Regions from separate parts of the Kitasatospora sp. NPDC087315 genome, predicted to be linked through region 3. Evidence: riboswitches for the same ligand, from Rfam matches in the RefSeq annotation. Region 3 holds a riboswitch; each other region holds the start of a gene.
What was found. A riboswitch is a leader RNA that binds a small molecule or an ion and turns the genes downstream of it on or off. The one in region 3 is predicted to bind cyclic di-AMP.

Region 1 (2,193 bases), on a different contig from region 3:
GGTGTCGTCGAAGGCCAGCCGGCCGCCGGGGACGTCGAGGTACTGGGTGGTGGGGGTGGTGATGCCGGACATCGTGGGTCTCCTCGGGCCGCCGGGGCGTGTCATCGGCGGTGCTGCCGATAGCCATAAAGCTAAGGCTAATAGCCTTAGCCGTCAAGCTATCGATGCGCGACGGCTTCGGAGGTGCCCGTTCCGTGGTGCCCGCTCAGATCCCTTCCACCTTGAACGGGTCGTGCTCGCTGAGCAGCTTCTCCAGCCGGGCCTGGTCCACCCGGGTGACGATCTCGCTGGTCTCCTGCTTGTCCCGGACCACCTTGGCCAGGGTGAACGAGGAGGTGACGGTGTAGAGCAGGCCGAGTCCGAGGAAGGCCCTGGTCCACCCCCCGACCGGGAGGTAGGCGATCCCGATCGCGAGGGCGGCGGCGGACAGGGCGAAGGAGAGCACGGCCTGGACGTGGTACGCGGCCGTGGTGCGGGACTGCATCGGTGCGTTCATGGCGTCAGGATGGCGGCGCCCCGAGTGGACGCACATGAGTAGAACTACTCAAATGGGGGGTCGTTCGTTGACGTCCAATCACGTTCGGTAGTGTCAGTTGTCGTCAATCGTCCCAAAACGCCCATCGGGTCGCGTGGTGCCCGTGCTGTATCCGGTTGTCCCGAACGGATGGCTTGGAATCAGGGGCGCCTAGGATTAACGTTTGATAACGCAGCGCGGTTGTCAACGCCGTACCCAGACGGCACCGTGCGCCGTCGCCTAATCCCGACGACCCGCCCCCGGGCAGGTCAGGGAGCCGGGGAACCACGTTCCTTGGGGTGAATCGGCCGGGCCCAGGCCCAGCCGTAGGAGACCTTCCTGCTCCGAACCCGTCAGCTAACCCGGTAGGCGCGAAGGAAGGAAAGGAGCGCGCCTCCGTGGCGTCGACGTACTCTCCGGCACACCTGCCCGGCTCCGCCGCCGGCACCCAGCTGCTCGACCACCCGCGGCCCGCCGCCCACGAGGGCGGCTACGGCGGCCCCGCGGACGAGACCGGCCCGCAGCCCGCCGACGCCAACCGGCACCGGATGCCGCGCCAGGCCCGCGGCACCGCTCCACTGCTCGGCGTCACCGCCGTGGCCGCCACCCTCGGCGCCACCGGCTTCGCCTCCGCCACCCCGGCCGCCGCGCCGGCCATCGAGGCCCCGGACGAGACCCCGGTCGCCCTCTCCGCCGACCCCGGCCTCGCGCTCGCCGCCCGCATCCAGCAGCAGGCCGACAGCCAGCGCACCGCCGCCGAGGAGAACGCCCGCGTCCAGGCCGCCCAGGAGGCCGAGGCCAAGCGCGCCGCCCAGCAGGCGGAGGCCAAGCGGGCCGCCGAGGAGGCCGAGAGGGCCAAGCTCGCCGCCATCAACCTGCCGGTGCGCGACTACAACCTCTCCGCCCACTACGGCCAGAGCGCCTCCTACTGGGCCCACCTGCACACCGGCCTGGACTTCGCGGCCTCCACCGGTACCCCGGTCTACGCCGTCGGCCAGGGCACCATCACCTCGGCCGGCTGGTCCGGCTCGTACGGCTACCGGATCGTCGAGACGCTGCCCGACGGCACCGAGATCTGGTACTGCCACCTCTCCTCGATCATCAAGGGCACCGGCAAGGTCGTCCCCGGCCAGCAGATCGGCAAGGTCGGCGCCACCGGCAACGTCACCGGCCCGCACCTGCACCTGGAGGTCCGCCCCGGCGGCGGGGCCCCGGTCGACCCGGAGACCTGGTTCGAGCAGCGCGGCATCACCCCCTGACGCCCGGAGGTGCCCCGGTCCGAGCAGCGGCCGGGGCACCTCCGCGTTCCAGGACCCGGAGGGCTCAGGCCCCGTCGGGCAGCCCGGCCAGGTACGCGTCGATCTCCTCCTGCCCCGGCTCCGGCGCCAGGTCCGGGAACTCCGCCACCAGCAGCCGCGGCAGCCCCGGCACCGTCCACCGGCCGGCCAGCTCCAGCGCCGCCTCGGCGGCCGCCTCCTCGAACGCCCCGAAGTCCCCGGTCAGCTCGTCCGGCATCGGCCGGCCGAGCGCGGTCAGCTCCGCCAGGTTGCGGTAGCTGCGCCGCATCAGGCCCTGCTCCAGCAGCCGCCGGGCGCCGTCGGTGGCCATCCCGACCGTGAGCACCCGGGCCGGGCCCCAGCCCTCACCGGCCGTCTCGTCCACCCAGCCGGCCGGCTCCA
Region 2 (2,193 bases), on a different contig from region 3:
CCTACCCACCGGTAGTTCACCTGGTTGCCCCATGGACGGGGCCGGAAGCGGGCGAAGGGGGCCGAATCCGGCCCCCTTCGCCCGCTGTCGCCCGGTGCGGGACTCAGCCGAGGGTGAGCACCTGGCCGGGGACGATCAGGTTCGGGTTGCCGCCGACGGTGCCGCGGTTGCCGTCGTACAGCGCCTGCCAGCCGCCGGAGACGCCCTGGGCGGCGGCGATGGTGGACAGCGTGTCGCCGGACTGGACGGTGTAGCCGTGACCGCTCTTCGGCGCGGCGGCCGGGGCGCTCTGGGCGGCCGCCGGGCGGAAGTCCTGGCTCGCGGCCTGGCCGGCGTACTGCTGGTAGACGCTCTGGTGGCTGGTCCAGTACCAGGCACCGTTGTTCTGGTACCAGTACACCTTCGCGTCGGCGTCCCAGCCGGCCTTGCCGGAGAAGCCCGGGGCCTGGGTGTTCTGCTGCGCGGGCTGGGCGGGCTTCGCGGCCGGCTGCGGGGCCTGCTGCTGGACGGGCTTCTGCGCGGGCTTCTGGGCCTGCTGCTGAACCGGCTTCGGCTGGGCCGGCTTCGGCGCGGCGGGCTTGGCGACGGAGGTGTCGACCGCGGCCGGGGCGCCGCCCTTGGTCAGGCCGGCCTTCTGGGAGCAGACCGGCCAGGCGCCCGGCCCCTGCGAGGCGAGGACCTTCTCCGCGACCGAGATCTGCTGGGCCTTGCTGGCCTGGTTGGCCTGCGCGGCGTACGCGTTGCCGCCGTACGCCTTCCAGGTGCTGGAGGTGAACTGCAGGCCGCCGTAGAAGCCGTTGCCCGTGTTGATGCTCCAGTTGCCGCCGCTCTCGCACTGGGCGACCGCGTCCCAGGTGGAGGCGGGCGCGGCCGAGGCACCGGAGGCGGTGAGGAGCGGCATCGCGAGTCCGACGCCGGCCACACCGGCGACGGCGATGGCCTTCTCGGCCTGGGTACGACGACGGTGACGGCCAGTTCCAACGAACAGCATGAAGATGTCCCTCTCCGCACGCCTGCGAGGTGAGCTGTCGGGTTCGGACCGGGAGGTGGCCCGGCCGCGTCACGCGGAACGTCTCGGCCCGCGCGGGCGGCTTCACCCCAAGCCGTGGGGGACGGCAACAAACCTGGTTCCCCCGCCCCTGCCCAAGGGTTCTGGTCGATTTCCCGTGACGCGGCGGGCAGGATTCGGCGTCCCGCGCACGAGGTCCGCAGCAGCGGACTCCAGGGAGGTTAGACAGATCATCACATCAATCACAAGCTCATATCGCCCACATCACACAGAAATTACGGCCCGTGGTCATACGCCTACCAACCGAGGTGCTATGTCCGGTTTAATGGTGATTCAGGCCACGTGGAGCGGGTCGACGGCACCCGACTGACGCGCCGGAAACCTCAGTCGACGGTCTCGGACGACGGCCTCTCCGGGGTGAATTCGACCGGCAGTTCACGAAGTCCACGCATGATCAGACCACCGCGCCACCGCAGATTCTCCGGGCTTTCGGCTAGCCGCAGATCGGGCAGCCGGGAGAGCAGCGTGGCCAGTGCGGCCCGGCCCTCCAACCGGGCCAGCGGGGCGCCGATGCAGTAGTGGATGCCGTGCCCGAAGCCGAGGTGCGGGTTGTCCGTCCGGGCCAGGTCGAGGGTGTTCTCGTCGGAGAACCGCGCCGGGTCCCGGTCCGCCGCCGCGAGCACCACCAGCACCGGGTCACCGACCGGGATGTCCACCCCGCCGATGGCCAGCGGGGTGGTGGCGAACCGCCAGGTGGCCAGCTCCACCGGGCCGTCGTAGCGCAGGAGTTCCTCGATGCCGGTCTCCAGCAGCGCGGTCTCGCCGCGGACGATCGAGTCCTGCAGCAGGGCCCGCTGGCCGGGGTTGCGCAGCAGCGCGTAGGTGCCGTTGCCGATCAGGTTGACGGTCGTCTCGAAGCCGGCGAAGAGCAGGATGAAGGCCATCGCCGCGGCCTCGTTCTCGGTCAGGTGCTCGCCGTGGTCACTGGCCCGGATCAGACCGGAGATCAGGTCGTCGCCGAGGTCGGCCCGCTTGCGGTGGATCAGCTCCAGCAGATACGCCCGCATCTTCCGTACCGCGCGCCCGACGCCACCGCGCTGACCGCCGCCGTGGCGGATCATCATGCCCGCCCAGTCCCGGAAGTCGTCCTGGTCCTCGGACGGCACGCCGAGCAGGTCGCAGAT
Region 3 (2,193 bases):
CCTCGACGTACTTCCCGCCGCCGATGTAGATCGCGACGTGGTAGACGCCGGAGTCCTTGCCGTTGTTGGACCAGAACAGCAGGTCGCCCGGGAGCAGGCTGTCCAGCGAGACGTGGGTGCTGGCGGCGGCCTGGTCGGCGGCGACGCGCGGGACGGAGACGCCCGCGGCGCGCAGCGCGGCCTGGGTCAGACCGGAGCAGTCCCAGCCGCCGTTGCCGGTGCCGCCGTAGATGTAGGCCTGACCGACCTTCGACTGGGCGAAGGAGACGGCGGCGGCCATGCTGCCGGTGGCGGTCTGCGCCGGGGCCTGGGTCTGCGCCGGGGCGGCGGGCTTGGCGACCGGCTTGGCGGCGGGCTTGGCGGCGGGGGCCTGCGCGGCCGGGGTCTGCGCGGCCGGGGTCTGTGCGGCCGGGGTCTGTGCCTGGGTCTGCGCGGCCGGCTTGCCGGTGGAGGCGCCGGTGGCGCCCTGGCCGGACTGCTGGGCCTGGCCGCCCTTGCCCAGGGCGAGCTGCTGGCCCGGGTAGATGACGTGCGGACCCTGGGTCAGGGTGCCGCGGTTCAGCTCGTACAGCCGCTCCCAGCCGCCCTGGACGTTGTTCTTGTCGGCGATGGAGGAGAGCCAGTCGCCCGCGATGACGGTGTAGTCGGTCGGCTGGGCCTGGCTGCCGCCCTTGGCCTGGGCGGAGTCGGCGGGGGCCTGGCTCTTCGCCGGGGCCGGGGTCTGCGCGGGGGCCTGCGGGGCGGGCTTCGGCGCGGGGGTGGCGGCCGGGGCGGCCGGCTTGGTGGCGGCCGGCTTCGCGGCGGCCGAGGTGTCGACGGCGGCCGGGGTGCCGCCCTTGGTCAGGCCGGCCTTGACGGAGCAGACGGGCCAGGCGCCGGGGCCCTGCGAGGCGAGGACCTTCTCGGCGACCGCGATCTGCTGGTCCTTGGTGGCCAGGTGGGCCTGCGAGGCGTACGCGGTACCGCCGAAGGCGGCCCAGGTGCTGGAGGTGAACTGCAGGCCGCCGTAGAAGCCGTTGCCGGTGTTGATGGCCCAGTTGCCACCGCTCTCGCACTGGGCGACCTTGTCCCAGGTGGCGACCGGGGCGGCGGAGGCGGTGCCGGTGGTGAGGCACGGGACGGTCAGGCCGACACCCGCGACGCCGACGGCGGCGATCAGGCGGCGGGCGCGACGGGGCAGACTGGTGCCGTTGACGGGCAGCATGAAGACGCGATCCTCTCCCACGCCTGCGAGGTGAGCTGTCGGATTCGGGCTGGAGTTGCCCGGCCGCGCCGTGGCGCGGCTTCACCCCTAGCCCTGAACCGGTTTCGGGAACCGGTCCGGGGCGACTTACCTGTGGGTCCCCCGCTCCTGCCGTGGTGCGTTTCTGCGCTGCCAGCACAACCGACGGCAGGACTCGGCGTTGCGGATGGGCTGGGTTCGTGTAGCCACGAACGGGGAGCACGTTAAGCAGACTCCCGTTCAAACCGCAAACATGTGTGATGCCCGTCACGGTTTACGGGTGAGGGGTTGATTGGCTGTCCACCATGATCAGAAATGACCGATTTTCGGCAACGCCCCTGCGGCCGGACCCAACTGCCTGTGCTTCAGGACGTCAGTACCGACGCGGCCGTCCGGCGGGAGGGCTGCGCGGTGATGGCCAAGGACGAGGACCCGCGTGCCGGGCGCCCGACCGTCAGGCCTCGGGGGGTGCACCGCCGGGCAAAACGCCGCAGAGTGGACATATCGCCCGAACGGCCCCGAACTCCCGTACGCCGCCGGACGATGCTGCGCTGGCCGGCGGTCGGCACGGTGTTCGCCGCGGTCGGCGGCGAGGAGATCCTGCGGCGCTCGCTGACCGGGCGGACGCAGCCCGTCGCGGCCACCGGCATGCCCGGTATGCCCGTGGCCCCGGACGGCCCCACCGACGCCGCCGCGGCCCCCGCCGAGGGCGCGGGCATGGACCACCGGCCCGCCGGGCCGCCGCCCGTCGGCACCTCCGGGGCCGGGCCCGCCGCCGCACCGACCGTCGACCTGGCCGGCCGCCGCTGGTCCGACCCGGCCGGCTGGGGCGGTGCGGTACCCGGCCCGCGGAGCGCCGTCCGGATCGCCGACCGGGTGCTCCTCGACACCGATGCCACCGTGGGCTCGCTGCTGGTCGAGCCGACCGGCGTACTCACCTTCGCCGCCGACCGCACCCTCACCCTCGCCTC

Region 1: linked by a shared signal. The riboswitch ahead of ACIO5D_RS21885 (M23 family metallopeptidase) and the one ahead of ACIO5D_RS02960 (transglycosylase family protein) in region 3 are both predicted to bind cyclic di-AMP.
Region 2: linked by a shared signal. The riboswitch ahead of ACIO5D_RS07020 (transglycosylase family protein) and the one ahead of ACIO5D_RS02960 (transglycosylase family protein) in region 3 are both predicted to bind cyclic di-AMP.

The regions. Positions count from the first base shown of each region.
Region 1 covers NZ_JBIUYD010000015.1:25,258-27,450, reverse strand. Annotated here, with positions in the region: gene ACIO5D_RS21895 (alpha/beta fold hydrolase) at 1-72, opposite strand, end outside; gene ACIO5D_RS21890 (YiaA/YiaB family inner membrane protein) at 206-496, opposite strand; cyclic di-AMP (ydaO/yuaA leader) riboswitch at 742-900, shown strand; gene ACIO5D_RS21885 (M23 family metallopeptidase) at 913-1,773, shown strand; gene ACIO5D_RS21880 (hypothetical protein) at 1,838-2,193, opposite strand, start outside.
Region 2 covers NZ_JBIUYD010000004.1:8,374-10,566, forward strand. Annotated here, with positions in the region: gene ACIO5D_RS07020 (transglycosylase family protein) at 104-991, opposite strand; cyclic di-AMP (ydaO/yuaA leader) riboswitch at 997-1,168, opposite strand; gene ACIO5D_RS07025 (cytochrome P450) at 1,393-2,193, opposite strand, start outside.
Region 3 covers NZ_JBIUYD010000002.1:14,563-16,755, reverse strand. Annotated here, with positions in the region: gene ACIO5D_RS02960 (transglycosylase family protein) at 1-1,225, opposite strand, end outside; cyclic di-AMP (ydaO/yuaA leader) riboswitch at 1,212-1,382, opposite strand; gene ACIO5D_RS02955 (hypothetical protein) at 1,766-2,193, shown strand, end outside.